DNA from 4 places in the Bacillus sp. z50 genome. Region 1 is predicted to be linked to each of the others. Evidence: predicted binding sites of a transcription regulator. Region 1 holds the regulator's gene; each other region holds the start of a gene.

Region 1 (5,800 bases):
AATTTTTATTAAACTAAATAGAAAAAGCCGAACTATTATTAATAATGCTTAAACTGCACTTTATAATAGTTCGGCTTTTTTAGTTGCTGGAAACCTTTTGTCCCAGCCTTATTTTATTGGTAAAAAAATTGATTGAAAAGTAAAAGCACTCGAATAATTGTGGATAACTACGTGTTATCAACAGATTCTGTGGATAAAAGATTTGAAATCTGTGGATAATGTGGAAAAATCAAAATAAACCTTATTTTATAACTTTTTTAATGTGGATAAAAATGTTGATAAAAACCAAGCCATCCCTAACTTGGTTTTTTATCTTGATTTATTCGTCTTGTAGAGAAGTCCACTCTTCCATTAATGCTTCCAATTCTTCTTCAGTTGCTGTAAGAGTTGTCTGGATTTCCAATGATTTCTCATGGTCCTGATAGATTTCCGGATCACATAATTGTGTATTTAAATCGGATATCCGTGTATCAAGTTCTTCAATGGTAGTTTCAATTTCTGCGATACGTCTTTGGCGTTGGCGCTCTTTCTTTTTAAGCTCCTTGTCCTCCTGATAAGTAGTTTTATCTGAAACAGGGCGATTGTTGGAGATAGAATCCGCTGGTTTTTCCAGTTCAGCGAGTTCCGCTTGTTCTTGTTTTTTCTGAATATAGTAGTCATAATCTCCCAAGTATTCAATTGTACCATCTGCTTTCATTTCCAATACTTTATCGGCAATTCGATTGATAAAGTAACGGTCATGGGATACAAAGAGGAGAGTGCCTGAATAATCAACCAGTGCATTTTCAAGCACTAATTTACTGTCCAAATCCAAGTGGTTGGTCGGCTCATCTAAAATTAAAAGGTTGGCTTTTTGCATCATTAATTTTGAAAGAGCCAGCCGTGCTTTTTCACCACCGCTCAAGGTAGAGACAGTTTTCATTACATCGTCTCCGCTGAATAGAAAGTTTCCTAATATGGATCGGATATCCTTTTCAGGTTGGTTAGGGAAGTCATCCCATAACTCATTTAGCACAGTTTTGTTGGACGATAGATTAGCCTGCTCTTGATCATAATATCCGAGTGTCACATTGGCACCGAGCTGAAAATCTCCATGCAAAGCCGGAATTCTGTTAATCAATGTTTTTAATAAAGTAGATTTCCCTACCCCATTAGGACCAATCAGTGCAATGCTTTCTCCTCTAGTGATTCTAAAGTTCAAGTGGCTGGCAACAGATGCTTCATATCCAATAGACAAATCATTTGCCTGAAGAACTTCATTACCACTTTGCTTTTCAATCTCAAAGGTAAAATTAGCTGATTTTTCATCGCCCAAGGGCCGATCCATTACTTCCATACGCTGCAGGGCCTTTTGCCGGCTCTGGGCTCGTTTAGTTGTAGATGCTCTGGCCATGTTTCTTTGGACAAAATCTTTTAATTTTGCAATCTCATCCTGCTGTTTTTCATAAAGCTTTGCATTACGTTCGTATTCCTCTGCCTTTTGCTCTAAGTATCTGCTGTAATTCCCTGTATATTTCTTAATTGATGTTCGGGAAAGCTCCATTACTTGATGGACAACCTTATCAAGGAAATAACGATCATGGGAAACAATTAGGATAGCGCCAGGGTAAGATTGAAGATAGCCTTCGAGCCAGCTTAATGTATCGATATCAAGATGGTTGGTCGGCTCGTCTAGAATCAGTAAATCAGGTTTCGTTAATAATAATTTACCTAGTGCAAGCCTGGTTTTTTGGCCGCCGCTTAAGGAATTAATAGATGTAGTATAATCATAATCCGAGAAACGCAGACCGTGTAAGACAGAACGTACATCTGCTTCCATTTGGTAACCGCCAGAATTTTTAAATTGCTCCTGGAGACGATCGTAATCTTTTAATACCCGGTTATATTTTTGTTCATCATTGTAGACAGAAGGATCAGCCATAGATTTTTCCAATAATCTCAATTCATCTTCTTGTTTTTGTAAGCCTTCAAAAACAGAGATCATTTCATCCCAAATAGAGCGGTCTGATTGGAGACCGGTATTTTGAGCCAAATATCCAATCGAAACATCTTTTGGCTTATAGATCTCCCCACTGTCATGTGAAAGGTGACCTGCAATGATCTTAAGCAGGGTGGATTTTCCTGCACCGTTTCTGCCAACAAGTGCTATACGGTCTTTCGTTTGAACTTCGAGCTTAATAGTAGATAAAATTGCTTCAGCTCCATAATATTTGGATACATTATTAACTTGTAAAATAATCATATTCTCACCTCAAGAAGTACATACCTTAAGTGTAGCCTACTCTTGATAAGCACCGCAACTTAATAGAAAATTTGTGAATACTCACACAAAAATTACCAAAAATGATAGAAATATTATAGAATAGGAATAGGAGAATAAACTTTCAGTGAATTTACGTGCTTTATTAATCAGGAAAGATCCCATATGATTGGTATCGCGGAGGTAACCTGGAAACAATCAGAACCGCTAGTCCTAGTATTTTGCTCGAATATAAAAGTAACGAATCATTGATAAAAAAGCGGCGTATTATACATAGCTAAGATAGTTAGAATTATGGTAGTGAAGAAAACTTCTGATATAATTTCTATGTGATACCCGGGCACTCCAAGGATTAGATATTGATTTTATATGGAAAAAGGCTGAAAATATGAATAGATTAATTATTCGTATAATCTTAAAAACGAAAGTAAGAAATAACAGCTGTTTCAGCAATACTTGATTAACCTTATATGTTATGTGCAAAGCAATCGAAAAATCAATGGTTATTGAAGGAAACTATTTTCATTGGAAAACCGGGGGGTAAAACCAGTCGGGATTATCAAAGGCAGTTTTGATATATGGAGTAACGATTGACAAGAAAGAATAGGGAGAAGGGAATTAATTTTGCAGGAAAATACTAAAATACCGCAGGCTACAGCCAAACGACTTCCATTATATTATCGTTTTATACAAAATCTACACGCGTCAGGAAAACTACGAGTTTCTTCCGCAGAACTAAGTGAAGCTGTTAAAGTAGATTCAGCTACTATACGAAGAGATTTCTCGTACTTTGGTGCTTTAGGTAAAAAAGGGTATGGTTACAATGTTAATTATCTATTATCCTTCTTTAGAAAAACTCTCGATCAAGATGAGATTACAAAGGTAGCTCTAATTGGAGTCGGGAATCTAGGTACAGCTTTCTTAAATTATAATTTTATGAAAAATAATAATACAAAGATTGAAATGGCGTTTGATGTTTCTCCTGATAAAGTAGGAACCCTTATAGGGGATGTTCCGCTCTATCATATGGATGAACTGGAGAAAAAACTTGAAAAGCAAGATATTAGTGTAGCTATTTTAACAGTTCCATCACAGGTTGCCCAATCTATTACAGATCGTTTAGTGGCTGCGAACATTAAGGCTATTTTAAACTTTACGCCGGCACGTCTGAATGTGCCAGACAGCATTCGTGTCCATCATATTGACCTTGCAGTCGAATTGCAATCATTAGTATATTTTCTTAAACATTATCCATCCGGAAATACGGAAGATACAGAATAAAAAATCTCGAAGGTTTTCCCTCCGAGATTTTTTTTGTTATTCTTTTGGTTTTTCACTTTTCATTTTCTTTATTTGCTTATGAATCATCACCAAGCGGATTCCTGAACCAACATCAAGTGTAGCCAGTATGATCAGGAAATAGGTAAAGAAATCCCAACCGCTGCGTGATACATTTTGAACAGCAAAAAATATAAAAATAGCACCTAAAATTAAGTAAGTCGTTGCCATATACAACGGTGAACGTCTCATAACAAACCTCCGATAAAGCTTTGAACTTTATTAAGCTCTTCCATATTTTTTAATATATCATCTTTGTAAAGTGATTGTACGATTACAACTAATGTATTCATAGTAATGTGGGCAAAAATAGGAACAAGGATTCTCTTTGTTTTAACATATAAATAAGCAAATGTGAATCCCATTGCTGTATAAAGCAGGATATGTACAAATTCCATGTGAGCAACGGCAAAGATCAGTGAACTGATTAACGCGCTCAGGAAGAAATTCAATCGCTTGTGTAATGTGCCAAAGATAATTTTCCTAAAGACAATCTCTTCTAAAAATGGCCCAAGTACAGAACTGACTACCATAACAAGCGGTACTGCCTCAATGAGACCGAGTATATTCTGTGTATTTTCAGACCCGGTAGGAATACCAATAATTCGTTCGATATTACCAGCTATAGATTGTGAAAACAAAGCAAGAAATACTCCGCCAATTGCCCAGCCGATCGAAGCTCCCACACTTGCCTGATCGCCTAAGCTTCTATTATTTTTTTCATATCTCAGTAGGACTAGAGTAATGATAGAAGCCAGAATAAAGCTTATAACAATCCAATACCCTGCAGCCAATACTTCTATCCGTTCCGCGGGGATATTCGTGTTCGATAAGAAAACCAGCATAATTGGGATACCAAGAATAGAAGAAAATTGCATGGCAATATAGGTAATGAGAATTGACCAGTAATATTTTTTCAAATAGAAAAACTCCCTTAATCTTTTATATAGATATTAGATTGCGTATATCTTTAATTTTAACCGTTTTTACCTCATAGTTACAATTGCGAAACATTTTCCTTCTCTTCATCTACCAAACTGAAATAAAAAGGATATTTAGACCTTATTTGGGTAAGATAAATAAATGGTGATAAAATTTAAAAATTTTAACTAATATTACTTGCAAATCATTGGTTCTTTATTTAAACTATAAATTGTGTTAGCACTCAACGATGATGAGTGCTAATAAAAATGGAGATAACTTTAAGGAGGTAGTTTTACTTGTTAAAGCCACTAGGAGATCGCGTTGTGATTGAACTTGTCGCACAAGAGGAAAAAACTGCAAGCGGCATCGTGTTACCAGACACTGCCAAAGAAAAACCATCTGAAGGCAAAATTGTAGCGGTAGGAACAGGCCGTGTCCTTGAGAATGGTGAGCGAGTAGGATTGGAAGTATCTGAAGGCGATCATATTATCTTCTCTAAATATTCAGGTACAGAAATTAAATACGAAGGTAAAGAATACTTAATTTTACGTGAAAGCGACATTTTGGCCGTTATTGCTTAACGAAAATGTCGATTAAAAAATAAGACATAACAAAAAAATCGAGGAGGTAATTTACGTATGGCAAAAGATATTAAATTTAGTGAAGAAGCTCGCCGCGCTATGTTACGTGGGGTAGATGCATTAGCTGATACAGTAAAAGTTACACTTGGACCAAAAGGACGTAACGTTGTTCTTGAAAAGAAATTCGGTTCCCCACTTATCACAAATGATGGTGTAACAATCGCAAAAGAAATCGAGCTTGAAGACGCGTTTGAAAACATGGGTGCTAAATTGGTTGCAGAAGTAGCAAGCAAAACAAATGAAATTGCTGGTGACGGTACAACTACTGCAACAGTTCTTGCCCAAGCTATGATTCGTGAAGGATTGAAAAACGTAACAGCTGGCGCTAACCCAATGGGCGTTCGTAAAGGGATTGAAAAAGCTGTTTCTGTTGCAATTGAAGAATTACAAGCAATCTCCAAACCAATCGAAGGCAAAGAATCCATTGCACAAGTTGCTGCGATTTCTTCTGCTGACGAAGAAGTTGGCGCTCTAATTGCTGAAGCAATGGAACGCGTTGGTAACGACGGAGTTATCACAATCGAAGAATCCAAAGGATTTACAACTGAACTAGATGTAGTAGAAGGTATGCAATTCGACCGTGGATATTCTTCTCCATACATGGTAACAGATTCCGATAAAATGGAAGCTGTACTAG
Region 2 (5,800 bases), on a different contig from region 1:
TGCTTGCTGCGGAAGACTTCATCTGTAACTTCCATTTCAGCTAATCCGTGCTCTTCATGAATCGCACGACCATAAGAAGTTTCTAAGTCATGGAATGCCGGTAAGCAGTGTAAGAAGATCACGTTGTCATTTCCAGTCATTTTGATCATATCCATATTCACTTGATATGGAGCTAATAAAGCGATACGTTCTGCGAACTTGTCTTCTTCTCCCATTGATACCCAAACATCTGTGTAGATAACATCAGCGCCGGATACTGCCTCTTCAACATTAGATGTGATTGTTACACGGCCTTGGGACTCTTTTGCTAATTCCTTAGCAAGTTCAACAATAGATGCTTCTGGGAATAAAGATTCCGGTGAACAGATACGTACATCCATACCAACTTTTGCACCGCCGACAAGTAAGCTGTTTGCTACGTTGTTACGGCCATCCCCAACGTATACGAATTTAACGCCTTTTAAGTGGCCTACATTTTCTTTCACTGTTAAGAAGTCCGCTAAAGTTTGAGTTGGATGCCATAAATCTGTAAGACCATTCCATACAGGAACTCCGGAGTGCTCAGCCAAAGATTCCACTTTTGCATGTTCAAAGCCACGGAATTCGATACCATCAAACATACGGCCTAAAACTTTAGCAGTATCTTCAATAGATTCTTTTTTTCCAAGTTGGATATCATCTTTTCCAAGATACTCAGGATGAGCGCCTAAATCAGTACAAGCTACCGTAAAAGCACAACGTGTACGAGTTGATGGTTTTTCAAATAATAAGGCAATATTTTTACCTTCCATATAACGGTGAGGAATGCCTTGTTTTTTCTTTTCCTTTAACTCAGCAGCAAAATCAATCATGTGTAAGAATTCTTCTTCAGTGAAATCTTTCTCAGCCAAGAAACTTCTACCTTTAAGGTCTGGTCTTGTTTTAATCATTTTATATACTCCCTCCAACGATAACCTTTTAATCAACTAAATCTTTTATTAAATGTCTTCACGTACTAGAGGCATGCTCATGCAGCGTGGGCCCCCACGGCCACGAGACAATTCAGAGCTTTTGATTTCAATAACTTTTACACCATGTTTGCGTAAGCACTCGTTTGAGATATAGTTACGGTCATATGTAACAACTACACCAGGTGCAATCGCCAGTGTATTGGAACCATCATTCCACTGTTCACGTGGAGCTGCGATTTCATCTCCGTCACCACAAAGGATGATTTCAAGTTCAGGCAAGTTAAGCACTTCTTTTAAAGTCTCTTTAATGTCAGTACGGTGTGTGATATTTACATTAAATTCATCAGCGCCTTTTTCAAGGATGTAAATATTCATTTTACCGCCAGGTCCCTGAATCATCGGATGCATTGTAAATTTATTGTAGTCTACCATTGTAAATACAGTATCCAGGTGCATGAATGCACGGCAGCTAGGTATTTCAATAGCTATTACTTTCTTGAATTGATTTTGTTTATTCAAGATGCTAAGCGCGAATTTTTCGATTGCTTTAGCAGATGTTCTTGCTGAAACACCGATTGCGACTACTTCTGGGCTTAATACCAGTTCATCTCCCCCCTCAATTGGGTTATGATAAGTACGGTCAAGCCATACAGGAACATCTTTACCAGCAAAACGTGGATGATGCTTGATAATATATTCCATGAACATGGACTCTCTGCGTCTTGCAGGTTCGCGCATGTTATTAATTGTTAAACCGTTTCCGATAGCTGCTGCCGGGTCCCGCGTAAAATACAGGTTTGGCATTGGATCTGTATAGAATGGATAATGGTCTTCCATCAATTCATACAAATGTGTTTTTTTGCTGATCTCCAGTTCATTTTTGCGGATACCGGACATAATTTTGTCAACCATGTCTTCATTTGAAAATGATAATAAATACTCTTTAAGATTTTCAAATGTACCCTGTACCTTTGCATTGCTTTCTTCAAGCATGCGGCTAACAAATTCCTCTTTCACTTCAGGATTTGTAAGAGATTCTGCAGCAAGCTTCTCAAGGTATAAAACTTCTATTCCTTGATCTCTTAGTGTATTAGCAAAATAATCGTGCTCTTCCTGAATAATCGGCAAATAAGGAATATCATCAAACAATAGTCTCTCCAGATATTCCGGAGTAAGATTTTCTACTTCTTTTCCGGGACGCTTTAACATTACAGTTTTTAAAGTGCCGATTTCAGAAGTAACATGAATTGGATTTGTCATATTGCCTTTCCTCCTGCACACCTTATTTTTCTTACATTTTTAGTGTAAAGGAACGAAAAAAAGAGATTTGTGATTTTTTACACACAAAAAATGTGTAAATCCTCACATAAATCTCTTTAAATAGAAAAGTTTATGTATGAATATTCAATTAATTATTTTTAATTTCCTATTATTTCGCATAACTATGTATATTTTTTTGCATATCATACTTGAAATATAAAAAAATATTTCTTATAAATTTGCAACTGTTCTTAACCTTTCTTCCAGGGCCTCTGCTTGATGGATTGTACGGCAAATAATCATACAGGTATCATTCCCACATATAGTTGCCGCCTTCTCTTCCCACTCAAGTTCATCTAAAATTGCCCCAAATGAGTGGGCATGGCCAGGTAATACTTTTAGGATAATAAAATATTCTATTCTTTCAATATTTAATAATGCGTCTTGCATTTTTTTACGTAGTTTCATTGTGTCATTGTACTTATGATCTCCGATAAATCCATACTTCGTCCCTCCGGTCTTAGATGGATATTTTACCAGGCTTAATTCCCGGATATCTCGAGAAATGGTGGCTTGTGTAATATGCAACCCTTGCTTAGATAATTCTTCGACCAGCTGTTCCTGAGTTTTAATTTCATTATTCTGAATTACCTGCTTAATAATAGCGAGTCTTTTTTCCTTATTCATAATAAAATACTCCTTTTACTAAGTTCTATAATTCTATTTATACTCATTTGTGCATAGATGAGCAATATATTCATACAAAAGAATATTTTGTATTGACTTTCTATTCGGAATTTCTATACTATTTGTATATAAAATAATAAAGATAATATTTATGATGAAGAATAGTACTTAAAATACAAATTATAGCGAGCCGGGAATGGTGAGAGCCTGGTATTAATGGTTTTAAGGAACGCCCTTCTGAAATGCTCATTCGAACAACTTTAGTAGTTTGGGCCGGACTTTTCCGTTATAAAGTTAAGGTGGTTCATTAGAACAAGCAGAGTGGTACCGCGGGTTTACAGCCCGTCTCTTAAAGATTTTTAAGAGGCGGGCTTTTTTTATTATATTTTACGGAGGCTGAGGATATGGATATAAAACTAGATGTAGCTTCTCATATGAATGAAGTACTAAAAGGTGACTTAAATCTTGAAACATGCTTGTCTTTGGTCGAAACCCCAAAGAACAAAGAGCATGGAGATTTGGCATTTCCCTGTTTCACTCTCGCAAAACTGTGGAAGCAATCTCCGCAGAAAATTGCAGTAACATTAGCTGACCAACTAAAGGATGAACGTTATGAGGATGTAAAAGCTATTGGACCGTATGTTAACTTTTTCCTCGATAAAAAGTCTATCAGTGAAAGAGTAATGAATACGATATTAACTGATCAACATCAGTACGGCACACTTTCTCTTGGACATGGTGAAAATATCGCAATTGATATGTCTTCACCCAATATCGCCAAGCCCTTTTCGATGGGGCACCTTCGCTCCACAGTAATCGGAGCCTCTATAGCCAATATTATTAAAAAATGCGGTTATACCCCTGTTAAAATTAATCACATTGGTGATTGGGGCACTCAATTCGGAAAATTAATTGTAGCCTATAAAGCTTGGGGAAATGAAGAAAAAGTTAAAAAGAGTCCCATCAGCGAACTTTTAAAGTTATATATTATCTTTCATGAAAAAGCCGAAACAGAACTTGAGCTAGAGCAACAGGGACGTGACTGGTTCAAAAAGCTGGAAGATGGGGACGAAGAAGCCACGAAATTATGGAAATGGTTCAAAGAAGAATCCCTGAAGGAATTCGAGAAAATATATGAGCTGCTTGGCATTCAATTCGACTCTTTTAATGGGGAAGCTTTTTATAATGATAAGATGGCAGAGGTTATAGAAATAATTGAGAATAGCGGCCTGCTTGTAGAAGATCAGGGTGCCATGGTAGTCAAATTAGAGGAAGAGGGATTAACACCTTGTTTAATCAAAAAATCCGATGGTGCGACTCTTTATGTAACACGGGATTTATCAGCTGCTTTATACCGTTACCGTACCTACGACTTTGCCAAGGCTGTATATGTAGTCGGAAATGAACAATCCTTACATTTTAAACAGCTTAAAGCTGTTTTAAAGAAACTTGGATTTGACTGGGCTGACGACATTTCACATGTACCATTCGGAATGATTATGAAAGACGGCAAAAAAATGTCGACTCGTAAAGGAAGAGTGGTCCTCCTCGAGGAAGTGCTGGCCGAATCAATCGAGCTTGCTCGTAAGAATATTGAGAATAAAAATCCTGATTTAAATAACAAAGATGAGGTTGCAAGACAAGTAGGCGTAGGAGCTGTTATATTCAACGATTTGAAAAATGACCGTATGAATAATATTGAATTCTCGCTCGAAGACATCCTAAAATTTGAAGGTGAAACTGGTCCCTATTTACAATATACAAATGCTCGTGCCCATTCTATTCTTAGAAAGGCCTTTACTCCTGCTAGTGCATCAGCAGGCTTGAGTGATGAATATAGCTTTGATATTGTAAAGCATTTGCTGGCATTTCCATCCGTGATTGAGCGGTCTTTCAAAAAAATGGAGCCATCCGTTATTGCTAAATACTTGATTGACTTGGCTCAATCATTTAATCGCTATTATGGACATATACGCATATTAGAGAATGACAGTGAATTGCAAAATCGCTTGGCTTTAATAAAATCAATTACCATCGTTCTTGAAGAAGGCATGCATTTATTAGGAATGGAAGCACCGCAGGAAATGTAATCCCAGCTAACCTTCAATAAAAAATATCGGAGAACCGCTTCTATGATACACGGTTCTCCGATATTTTCTATTAAGACCATTATGATTGAATTGTAAATTCAGGTACCCCTTCGAAAGCGGCTAATTCATCAGCTGTAAATTGCACTCTAATCTCTTTTTTTTCATGAACCTGTAAATAAGCTGTTACTTGTTTTTCTTTCTTTACCGAATCGGAAACAGGAAAATGCAACGTTACCTGCTGTGATTGATGCTCATAATTTTGCAGTATAATTTTGCATTCATACAGATTACCTTCATCCTGCTCTTCTATTGTACATTCGCTTTCCAAATATTCTATAGCATTAGCTCCATTCTCAGCAGCATAAATATACGTTTTGGCAGAAGTACTTAATAGACTGTTAATTACAAAAGGAATAGCAAACAATAAGACAACCAAGAATACCGGTTCAAATTTCATATATTTCTTTAAAATCTGAGGATGCTCCATAAATAGCCATTTCAAAAATAACAAGATTCCGCTGACCTGAATGATAATGGATACAATCCAAACATAAGAGACCCCAATCTCGGCTGTAACAGGAATAGAGTACGCTTGAAACAGTTGATGGCCTATAGTTTCATCCTGACCGGGCCATTTCAGTTGTAATACTAACCCCCAAATAAATATAACTGCTCCCAGTGTATGATAGGAAGTTTTGATCACATTACCCCTCCATCCCTTTAGTATAATATTCCTATTATAGTAGGGAGATGGAGAGATTTTCAATTAATCAGTTCATAAATTTTCCTCATATAACTTCTTCTTCAAAATAT
Region 3 (5,800 bases), on a different contig from region 1:
ATAGACGCGATGAGTGATGGAACAAAAGATCAATTGTATTTATCCTTAAGAGTTGCAAGCATAGAAAAATATTGTGAGGAAAATGAACCTATTCCATTTATTGTCGATGATATTCTTGTTCACTTTGATAATGAACGTTCAAAAATTACGTTATCTATCTTAAAAGAATTATCGAAAAAAACTCAAGTTATCTTTTTCACTCATCATTATCATTTATTGGATTTGTTGGAGGAAACATTGTCGCATGAGGAGTATCAATTGATTCACATTCATAAAGAGGCCGTCATGAGCTGAAATTAAAAGAAGACCAATTCAAACTTTATGAATTGGTCTTCTTTTTCTTGGTTCACTTTATTATTTTGTATTTTCTTTCTCAGTGATTTCAGAGATTTTATTCATGTTGTCCTGTAATTGAAGCTTTGTGCTTGATTTACTTAAGAACTGATATAACATTCCTACAAATATTGCTCCACCGACAATATTACCCAAAGTAACAGGAATCAAATTGTAGATGGCATTTCCGATTGTAATGGTATCAGGATGTGGTGATACTAATGCAATTGAGAATAATGATAAGTTTGCAATGCTATGTTCAAAGCCTGATGAGAAGAATAAAAATACAACTGCAATCATCATTGCCATTTTAGCTCCGTCACCTTTTACTTGGCTAGGCAAGTAACAAGCTAAACAAACAAGCCAGTTACAAAGGATTCCTTTAAAGAATAAAGCTGAAACAGATCCATGCATTTTATAAGAAACAATTTCGTGCATTAAATGCTCGTTTGGAATGTGGCTGAATATGCCTGTAAGGTAAAATAAAATGGCAAAGAAGATTGCCCCAACAGCATTGCCAAGATAACAAGCGCCCCAGTTTCGGCCTAAATCTCTGAGAGTTACCTCATTACGCATATAAGCGACAGTGAAATAAGCGGTATTACCGGTAAATAGCTCTGCCCCACCGTAAATAATGAGTATTAATGCGATACCAAAGAAAAGTGCCGGGAATAGGTATGCAAAAGGTGAGTCGGCTACCCTGAAATATTCTCCTGTTCTAAAGCAGGTAATGATTACAAACCCTACAAATATTCCTGCCATCATCGCTCTTAAGAAATAATGAAGAGGAAAATGGTCTAACAGCCTTTTCTTTTTCTTTGCAAGGGCAACTAAATACTGTAATCCTTGTTCTTCCATGATGTTAAATTCCTCCTATGCTGAAAAAACGTCTACTAAATAAACTACTATGACTTCTATAATTAATCAATAAGCTTGTGAAATTATTCACTTTTCTGATAGCCTCTTTTATTCAAATAAGGTAAACTTGCGTAAATCTTGTGATTATCTTCCACCGAATACGGGTAAGGTAAGTATAAGGATGGTGATTATCTTGAAAAGTAAAATCTTAAAAAGAGTTATTGCAGCAGCTGCACCTTTCGTGATCAGCTATATTACAAAAAAATTAACCAATAAGAAAAAAGTAGCTTAAAGGACGGGCAATAATGCTCGTTTTTTTTATGTTATCTTACCTTGCCCCAAAGAATTGCGAAATACTTAAACGGACACTAATTGACTGTAATTCACTACATATGAGAAAATATGACTGTTTGATTAAAACTTATGATTCGCCTATTCACATATTATTTTTTTACATGGTATATTTGATAAGATGGATTTTGATTTTAATAAGAATTGTTAAAGTGGTTATTTTCTTTTTACAACATCAAAGTATCATTGGAGATGTAGATCCAAGATGAATAGATTTATGAAGTTTTACTATATATAAAAGGATGGCTTACATGACAAATTTAAAAGAACAGATAGAATCAAGAAGAACCTTTGCAATTATTTCTCACCCTGACGCAGGTAAAACGACGTTAACAGAAAAGTTGCTCTTATTTGGTGGCGCAATCCGTGACGCTGGAACTGTAAAAGGACGTAAAACCGGTAAATATGCGACAAGCGACTGGATGGAAATTGAGAAGCAGCGTGGAATTTCCGTAACCTCTAGTGTTATGCAGTTTGACTATAATGGGACCCGTGTTAATATCCTCGACACACCTGGACACCAAGATTTCAGTGAAGATACGTACCGTACATTAATGGCTGTTGATAGCGCAGTTATGATTATTGATGCTGCCAAAGGGATTGAAGCACAAACATTGAAATTATTTAAGGTTTGTCGCATGAGAGGAATTCCTATTTTCACATTTATTAATAAAATGGATCGCCAAGGTAAATTGCCGCTTGAGCTATTGGCTGAGTTGGAGGAAGTGCTTGGAATAGAATCCTATCCAATGAACTGGCCAATCGGGATGGGTAAAGACTTCTTCGGTATTTATGACCGTTATTATAACCGAATTGAAATGTTTAAGGCTGAAGATGAAGAGAGATACTTAAAATTGAATGAAGAAGGCGAAGTAGAAGATGAAAATCACTCTATTGTTGAGTCTCCTTTATATGAGCAAACATTGGAAGAAGTGTTATTGTTAAATGAAGCAGGAAATGAATTTTCGCGTGAAAAAGTCAGAAATGGTGAATTAATTCCTGTATTCTTTGGAAGTGCCCTTACTAATTTTGGCGTTCAGACATTTTTGGATACGTATTTAGAGTTTGCGCCAAAGCCTCAGCCAAGACCATCATCCGTGGGGCCGGTTGAACCCGTTCAGGATACTTTTTCAGGATTTATATTTAAAATCCAAGCAAATATGAATCCGATGCACCGTGACCGAATTGCCTTTTTGCGCATTTGCTCAGGTAAGTTTGAACGTGGGATGACTGTTCAATTAAGCCGAACAGGCAAGCCTATGAAACTTAATAATTCAACACAATTTCTTGCAGAGGAAAGAAACAATATTGCTGAAGCAGTAGCAGGAGATATTATCGGATTATATGATACAGGAACCTATCAGATTGGTGATACGCTAACTTCAGGAAAAGAAGCATTTTCTTTCGAACGTCTGCCACAATTTACACCTGAAATGTTTGTACGTGTCAGCGCTAAAAATGTATTAAAACAAAAGCATTTTCACAAGGGAATTAATCAGCTTGTACAGGAAGGTGCCATTCAATTATTTAAAACAGTTGGGATTGAATCCTATATTCTTGGAGCAGTCGGACAGTTACAGTTTGAGGTATTTGAGCACCGTATGAAAAATGAGTATAATACAGAAGTTATCATGGAAAGAATGGGTGACAAGATTGCCCGTTGGACAACGAATGAAAAAATCGATGAAAAGCTTTCAAGTTCAAGAAGTCTTTTGGTACGCGATCGCTATGATCAATATGCTTTCTTATTCGAAAATGACTTTGCACTGCGTTGGTTCCAGGAAAAAAATCCTTCTATAGAACTATATAATCCAATGGATCAGCACGAACGTTAACTAAATTTAAGCAGGATTTAGCCTATATAGGGTTAAATCCTGCTTTTTTCTGTTATATAACAATTAACCGTTGACATATTTTTCTAAATATTCTTACAATAGTGGAAAGAAGATTAGGAGAGTGAAACAATGAAACATGTCTATTTTTTTACCGGGTTTCCAGGTTTTATTTCAAATCAACTAATAAGAGAGCTAAAAAAACAGGATCAGTTATTTAATAAAGTGATTGCTATTGTACTGCCGTCTGTGTGGCATAAGGCTGTCAGTGAAAGATTAAAAATTATAAACGAGTTCAATTTAGATGAAAATCAGTTTATCCTTATTGAAGGAGACATCACCAAACCCGGTTTAAACATCAGTAAAAAAGAAAGCGGTTTCAAAAAGGGAGAAATTACCCATTTTTTTCACTTAGCTGCGATTTATGATTTAGCTGTTCCAAAAAATATAGCCTATTTGGTGAATGTCGATGGAACACACAATGTAAATGATTATGTATTGACCCTTCCTAACCTATTGAGGTATACCTATTTTAGTACAGCTTATGTAGCTGGAAGACGTGAAGGAAAGCTGTATGAGCATGAATTAATTAAACCAGATAAATTTAAAAATTATTATGAAGAAACCAAATATGAAGCAGAAGTCCTTGTTCGAAAGATTATGGATCATGTTCCTGTTACAGTCATTCGGCCGGGTATCGTAAAAGGAAATACCCTAACTGGAGAAACCATTAAATTTGACGGCCCATATTTTATATTAAATTTCCTCGACAGAATCAGATACCTTCCAATTATCCCTAATATAACTAAGTCAACCTGTGTGATCAATTTGGTTCCTGTTGACTATATAATAAAAGCAACAGCTTATTTAACTTTAAGCCCTAAAGGTGCTGGAAAAACATATCATTTAACGGATCCTAATCCATATACGGTTACAGATATTTATAAGTTGTTTTTGAAAGGGTATAATGGAAAACGACCAATTGGGTATTTGCCGTTCGGGCTGACGAAAATGGCTTTATCAATCAAGCCAATAAGAAAGTTTCTGGGTGTGGAAGTTGAATCACTTGATTATTTCACCTGGAAAGGAGAATTTGATTGTGTACAGGCACAGGCTGATTTAGCTGAAGGAGGCATTGTATGTCCTGATTTTAAGGAAGGTGTAGTGCCAATGGTTGAATATTATAGAGCCAATAAGAACAATCGGGCGTTTCATATAGAGATTACATAATTAGAGGAGGAACAAAGTTGGAAGCCTTGAAAGAAATGGTAAATGTATATGCTCCTGCAACGGGAGAACTGATTATGCAGTATGAGGAGATGCCGGCTAGTCAAGCTGGTGAAATAATGAATAAATCCAAAGGGGCTTTTCTTTCGTGGTCACAATTAGATATAGACGAACGTTTACGCTATCTAAAGCAGTTGCGGCATACGATTGTGAATAGACTTGATGAAATTGCTGAGCTCATTTCAAAGGATACAGGGAAAGTCAAAACAGATGCATTAGTGGCTGATATCATGCCTGCCCTCGATGCTATTAGTCATATTGAAAAACATGCGAAAAAAACATTTAAGGCACAAAAGGTTCGTACACCTTTTTTGTTAATGGGTCATAAATCGAGTATTCATTATATGCCAAGAGGCTCTGTGCTTGTTATCTCACCATGGAATTATCCATTCCTTTTGGCTATGGTTCCTGTTGTATCCGCGCTTGCAGGCGGTAATACGGTTATTTTGAAACCATCAGAAGTTACTCCGGCAGTGGGTAAGTTAATTGAAACATTGTTTAAAGAAGCTGGATTTCCTGATCATGTTTTTCAAGTAGCCCATGGCGGTAAGGAACTTGGTGCCAGTCTTACGAAGCAAAAGCCTGATTATATCTTTTTTACAGGGTCTGTAGGTACGGGACGTATTATTCAGGAAATAGCAGCACGAGATCTTATCCCAACCACTCTTGAGCTCGGTGGAAAGGATCCAATGATTGTGTTTAGTGATGCTGATTATAAGCGTGCAGCAAAGGGGGCTGTTTGGGGAGCATTTACAAATAGCGGTCAAGTTTGTATGAGTGTAGAGAGATTGATTATCCAAAGAGAGGCGCTTGAGCCATTCTTACAGGAGTTACTTCCAATTGTTAATCAATTAAAGCAAGGAAATGGAAAAGAATCAGATATCGGTTCTATGACCTCAATACAGCAAATATCTATTGTAAGAGAGCATATTGAAGATGCCCTATTAAAAGGCGCCACTCTCCTGACTGGTGATCCGCCTTCTGAATGGAATGAAAATTCCATGTTTATTAAGCCGATTGTTTTAACAAATGTTTCAGAGGATATGCTTGTGATGCAGGAGGAAACATTTGGTCCGGTTCTGCCTATACTGACTGTTGAAACAGAAGATGAAGCTATACGAGCCGCTAATCATTCCAAA
Region 4 (5,800 bases), on a different contig from region 1:
TAGTTCTTCCAATGAAAAGAGATGAGTAGATGGGGTTGTAATAGAAATGGTCCCTTAAGGCTAAGGGACCATCATAACTTTAAGCAGCTAATAGCTGTTTCTTGATTAATATTTCTCGATCGGCAGCATAAACAGGGCGATAGCCGTTTGTAATTAGGTTTTTAATATAGATTTTATTATAGATAAAGGCGAAAACGCCGCTTGTTAGCAATGCGCCTAATCCAAATAGAAAAAGATTGATTGTGATGGATATACCAAGCATAATAATCGCCCATTTATAGTCTTTGCGAAATAAAGCAGGGAATATTCCAAAAAAGAGAGTAGTCCAACTGAAGCCAAGCTTGACCTCTTTTATAATGCCATCCTTGTTTATTAGAGATATTTTCATACAATCACTCCTGGTTCATATAGTTCCATCATAAAAGAATTTTTAAAATGAATACATGGTAGTTTATAGAAGCATGTGTATGGTATGCAGATAATTTGAGTAATAGGGAAATATCTATCATATAGGATAAAGGGCCGAACAGAATGAGGGGAATGGTAGGTATAGGAGCTCTTACTTTGGCAAACTCATAATAAGAAAAACGGACAGCGACTAGAACTCGCTGTCCGTTTCGTATAGCTGTATCGATTTTTACCAATCCCAAAGCAAGACGAACATGGAACCGAAGATGGTAACTAGGGCTACAAATAATGCATAAAGGATATTGGTATAGAGTGTTCTTCTTTCCTTGGATTCATTAATATGCATGAACAGGAATATCTGCAAACTTGCTTGTAAGCCAGCTGTGATAAGCAAAATAGCCATTTTAAATCCAAATGATATCTCCAGGAAAAGAACTAATAATGCTGCCACTGTTAGAGCGATGGATGATAAAAATCCTATGATATGCTCTTTAGGGAATAACTTAGCCATTTTACATCAGTCCTTTCAGGTAGACGAAGCTGAAGATGAAAATCCAAACAACGTCCAGGAAGTGCCAGTACAGTGAAAAAATAAATGCTTTATTGGCAGTAAGGTGATTAATTCCGCGTCTGCTCACTTGAATCAGAATAGCGATTCCCCATAGAATGCCTCCGGTTACGTGGGCTCCGTGTGTTCCAAGCAATGTAAGTAATGCAGAAGTGAAGCCGCTTGTTTGGATGGAAGCTCCTTCGTGTACATAATGGAAGAACTCATAAATTTCAATGCCTAGGAAGGCTAATCCAAGGACAAGCGTAATCGAGAACATAACCATCATTGCTTTTTTCATGCCCATCCGCATAGCGTGAATCGCGATCCCAATCGTAAAACTACTTGCCAAAAGAATAAAGGTTTCAGCTAAAACCCCACCAAGAGCGAAGATATCGCTCCCGGAAGGCCCATCACCTGTACGATTTTCCAGTACAAAGTAGACAGTAAACAGTGTAGCGAATAATACGATCTCTGCTCCAAGGAAAATCCAGAAGCCCAGTATCTTAAGCTGATTTTGTTCAGTACTATATTCCAATGGTTGAGAGGCATCTAATTTCATTCTGTCTCACCTCGCAATTTTCTTTCTTCTTCTTCAATTTCTTTCACAGATATATGGAACCCATGATCATCATTGAAGGAACGTACAAACATCAAATAGATAATTGGAACCGCAGCGATAATGGCTGGAATCCACATACTAAATACCATAAAGAATCCCCAGAAGAAGAAGGCCACTGCCATTAGAAACGGTTTAAAGTCACTGCTAGGCATGTGTATTTCTTCGATTTTTCGTGTGAACAGATTATGTGTACCTTTTTTGTGATCCCACCAGGAATCTACAGAATCCACTTCAGGAGTAATGGCAAAGTTATAGGCTGGAACAGGTGTTTTCGTTGCCCATTCCAATGTACGGCCACCCCATGGATCTGAGTCTCCTTTTAGTCTTGGAGCATAACGGAAGCTCCAGTAGAAGCTATAAACGAGAACGATGAATCCAATTGCTAAACCGACAGCACCTAATGATGCGATAAGGTTCAATGGTCCATACCCAGTTTCTTCAGAGTACGTATACATTCTTCGGTTCATCCCTTTAAGTCCCAATGCGAATAGAGGCAGGAATGTGACATTGAATGAAATAGAAATAATCCAGAATGCGATTTTTCCTAATTTCTCGTCTAATTTGAATCCAAAGATTTTAGGGAACCAGAAATACATACCCGCCAGTACCCCAAACACTGTACCCGGTATTAAAACATAGTGGAAATGGGCTACCAAGAACATTGTATTATGATATTGATAATCCGCACTTGCCATCGCTAGCATAACCCCTGTGACTCCACCAAAGGTGAAGATTGGTATGAATGCCAGGGCATACAGCATTGGCGTGGTAATTTCAATTTTTCCTTTATACATCGTAAGGAGCCAGTTAAATATCTTAACTCCTGTAGGTACAGCGATTAACATCGTAGTAATCGAGAAGAAGCTGTTTGCCATGGCACCTTGACCCATCGTATAGAAATGGTGAACCCATACAGTAAAGGATAGGGCAGAGATGGCAAGCATACTGAACACCATTGATTTGTATCCATACAGATTTTTTCTCGCGAATGTTGAAATAACCTCACTGAATATACCAAAGGCAGGAAGAATAACGATATATACTTCAGGATGGCCCCATACCCAGAACAGGTTAGCCCAAAGCATATCCATTCCGCCATCTTGCATAGTGAAAAATTGTGTACCAAACAAACGGTCAAACATCATTAAGGCAAGAGCTACTGTTAAAACAGGGAAAGCAAAAACGATAATGATGCTAGTGATTAAAATAGACCATGTGAACATTGGCATTTTCCATAGAGTCATACCAGGTGCTCTCATTTTTAAAATTGTAACGATAAAATTAACACCCGTTAGCAGCGTCCCAATACCGGCAATCTGAATCGCAATACTGTAGTAGTTATTCCCCACAGTAGGGCTGAATTCTATACCTGCAAGCGGGAAGTAGGCTGACCATCCGGCATCCGGTGATCCACCAATAACGAACGAGATATTAAATAGCATTGCTCCGGCAAAGAATAACCAGAAGCTGATAGCATTTAAATAAGGGAAAGCAACGTCACGCGCCCCAATTTGAAGAGGCACAACAATATTCATTAATCCAATGATAAATGGCATTGCCATAAATAAAATCATAACCACGCCATGCGTTGTAAAGATTTCGTTATAATGCTGTGCATCAAGCAGTCCGTTTTCAGGCTTAGCTAACTGTCCACGCATTAATAAACCATCAACACCGCCGCGGAATAACATAACTAAAGCACAGAGAATATACATGACCCCAATACGTTTATGATCAACAGTGGTAAGCCATTCATCTTTAAGCCAGCGCCATTTCTTAAAATAAGTCAGGCCGATAACGATAGCCAGCGATACAGCGACAATACTTACCATTGCGCCATAGATTAACGGGCCACCATGTACTATAAATTTATCCCAATCCAAGGTTGTAACTCCTTTCTTATGAAAGCTTTAATTTTAATGATTTGAATGATTCTCGTGCTCGGAATTACCTTTTTCTGTATCTTCATCAAACGTGTTGTCTGCTTCATCGCTCTCGTTTGATGGAGATGGTTCAGAACCATGATGATGTCCTTCCGGTGGAGGGCTGAAATCCAAGTGAGTAGAAGAATATGATTGTCTGCCGACGTGTGCTGTATCAAGCAGTTTTTCAAATTTTTCTTCTGTTAACTTATCTTCATTTGCTTTTACATCACTAACCCATTCTTCGAAATCATCTGGAGTCATAGACAGTGCTTCAAAATCCATATGGGCGTAGCCTTCACCACTGAAGTTTGCATTTCTTCCCATCATGGAAGCTGGTGTTTCAGCTACAAAATTTAATTTTGTTACCATGTCACTCATGGCGTATTTTTGACCACCGAGCTGTGGAATCCAGAAGCTTGTAATTGGTCCATAAGAATATAGACGGAATTCTACTACTCTATTAGTTGGAATGTTTACATAGTTAACCGTTTCAATACCTTGCTCTGGATAACTGAAATGCCATTTCCAGTTTGAAGAAGCTGCGTAGATAACCAATGGTTTTTGATCTTCATAGCCTTTTGGCTTTCCTTCTACTTCAAATGTAGTTTTAACTGTGACTACAGCTAAAATGGCTACAATAATAATTGGTATGACTGTCCATGTTATTTCAAGCGCCTTGCTGCCTTCCATATGTGGAGGCTCGTAATCTTTTGGAGCTTTGGATGCTCGGTATTTATATAAAATAACGATAAAAAGTACATATACTACAAGCACAACAGCTGCCATTAAAGCCATTGAGAAAAGAATGGCATTGGATTGTGTTTTTGCGACAGGACCATTTGTGTCGAATACAACCCAGTCACATCCCGCTAACATAAGAATAGACGCCATCATGGAACTCAAAAGTGCCCATTTTTTATTCATATTTTTCCCCTTCCTAATGTAATAAGTAAATTCAAGCTATGTAAGGGAAATTCAGTAAATCTGCACACCTTGATAGTTATAATTTCCCTTTCTTGCTGCTATTTAGGTATAATTCTTCCTTTTTCCATAGCCCCTGATTTTCAATATAATAACTGAATTTCAAAATTACAAATATATGAAACTAAAAGAAGACATGGAAATCTTCAATTTTGACAAAGTTGTGAACAAATTAACAATTAATTATATTCTTAGAATTTATTGTAAAATTGTCACTTTAAAGTAGCATTTTTATGTGAATACTAGGATGTGAAATCTGAAAACGCCTATTATATAGAAAAAGGGTTTCGATCAGTATCAAAAAGGCTTAAACTTATGAGTAATCTAGATAAGTGAAACGGAGTTATACAATGAACGAAAAAGATTATGATGAGTTATTACATATAAAAACAGTCGGTAATCAAACTGGATTTTATAATTCTATGCATTATCACCGATATGAGCCGACTCCGTATTGGATTTTAGAAAAGTTATTGGATGAGTATGACCTTAATAGGGATGATCATATGGTCGATTTTGGATGCGGAAAGGGGAGACTAAATTTCTTTCTTCATTACAAGACAGGGGCGTTTGTAAGTGGGGTAGAAATGAATGAACAATTTATTAATGAAGCTGAGGAAAATCTCAAGAACTATAATTACAAGGGGAAAGACCGAATTCAATTTCACTGTTGTCTGGCAGAGGAGTTTCAAATTCAACCAACTTATAATAGGTTTTATTTCTTTAATCCTTTTACGATACAAATATTCCGCCAGGTTCTAACGAACATTCTGTTGTCCGTTGAAGAAACATATCGCGAGGTACACCTAATATTATATTATCCATCTGAGGATTATATATATTTTCTTGAAAATCAATCTGTGTTTGAACTACACAAAGAGATTGTTCTAAATGAAACGAATCCGTTTGAGAGAATACTGATCTACCGGCTAGCTTATTAAATTGAAAAAGGCGTTCCCATTGGAATGCCTTTTTTCGTATAAAATATCAGAAGGTTTATGGAGTAGTGGTAGATTCAGTAATATAAACAACCAATTTGTAGCTCTTTAGGGCAAACAGCCGGATACCTATCATTAATTTGGGCCTGGCCTTTTTTCTGTTTTTTCTTCATATGGTTCCACATGAACATGGACACGATATACTCCATGATCCTTCATTAAATCTTTTTCTACAAGAGTAGCAATATCATGGGCTTCTTTAATATTTAACGTGTTGTCTACCAAAATAATGATATCGATGACTTCATTATTCCCGTAATTTCGTCCCATGATTTTTTTAATCCCTTTAACCCCTTCTATTTGGTCAATGGAATTTTGA

The links. The regulator Rex, encoded in region 1, represses fermentation and respiration genes when NADH is low (regulators of the CRP and FNR family bind a similar motif). The targets are predictions, from matches to a motif close to TTGTGAAATATTTCACAA.
Region 2: a site for Rex is predicted at 2,301-2,318, ahead of arcA (arginine deiminase). Genes of this name have one in related genera too.
Region 3: a site for Rex is predicted at 1,267-1,284, ahead of AC4G3N_RS08780 (formate/nitrite transporter family protein). Genes of this name have one in related genera too.
Region 4: a site for Rex is predicted at 4,645-4,662, ahead of qoxA (cytochrome aa3 quinol oxidase subunit II). Genes of this name have one in related genera too.

What each region holds. Positions count from the first base shown of each region.
Region 1 is NZ_JBZFQL010000008.1:81,184-86,983, reverse strand. It holds gene AC4G3N_RS17750 (ABC-F family ATP-binding cassette domain-containing protein) at 320-2,242, opposite strand; gene AC4G3N_RS17745 (redox-sensing transcriptional repressor Rex) at 2,882-3,541, shown strand; gene AC4G3N_RS17740 (YdiK family protein) at 3,578-3,790, opposite strand; gene AC4G3N_RS17735 (CPBP family intramembrane glutamic endopeptidase) at 3,787-4,518, opposite strand; gene groES (co-chaperone GroES) at 4,819-5,103, shown strand; gene groL (chaperonin GroEL) at 5,161-5,800, shown strand, end outside.
Region 2 is NZ_JBZFQL010000003.1:511,649-517,448, reverse strand. It holds gene argF (ornithine carbamoyltransferase) at 1-929, opposite strand, end outside; gene arcA (arginine deiminase) at 978-2,210, opposite strand; gene argR (arginine repressor) at 2,442-2,897, opposite strand; T-box leader at 3,040-3,250, shown strand; gene argS (arginine--tRNA ligase) at 3,302-4,987, shown strand; gene AC4G3N_RS11790 (hypothetical protein) at 5,067-5,690, opposite strand; gene AC4G3N_RS11785 (Crp/Fnr family transcriptional regulator) at 5,776-5,800, opposite strand, start outside.
Region 3 is NZ_JBZFQL010000002.1:598,831-604,630, reverse strand. It holds gene AC4G3N_RS08785 (AAA family ATPase) at 1-294, shown strand, start outside; gene AC4G3N_RS08780 (formate/nitrite transporter family protein) at 355-1,191, opposite strand; gene AC4G3N_RS08775 (peptide chain release factor 3) at 1,794-3,377, shown strand; gene AC4G3N_RS08770 (SDR family oxidoreductase) at 3,507-4,604, shown strand; gene AC4G3N_RS08765 (aldehyde dehydrogenase family protein) at 4,622-5,800, shown strand, end outside.
Region 4 is NZ_JBZFQL010000005.1:109,964-115,763, reverse strand. It holds gene AC4G3N_RS14760 (hypothetical protein) at 80-388, opposite strand; gene qoxD (cytochrome aa3 quinol oxidase subunit IV) at 638-919, opposite strand; gene qoxC (cytochrome aa3 quinol oxidase subunit III) at 921-1,517, opposite strand; gene qoxB (cytochrome aa3 quinol oxidase subunit I) at 1,514-3,460, opposite strand; gene qoxA (cytochrome aa3 quinol oxidase subunit II) at 3,494-4,426, opposite strand; gene AC4G3N_RS14735 (methyltransferase domain-containing protein) at 4,834-5,424, shown strand; gene AC4G3N_RS14730 (cation diffusion facilitator family transporter) at 5,557-5,800, opposite strand, start outside.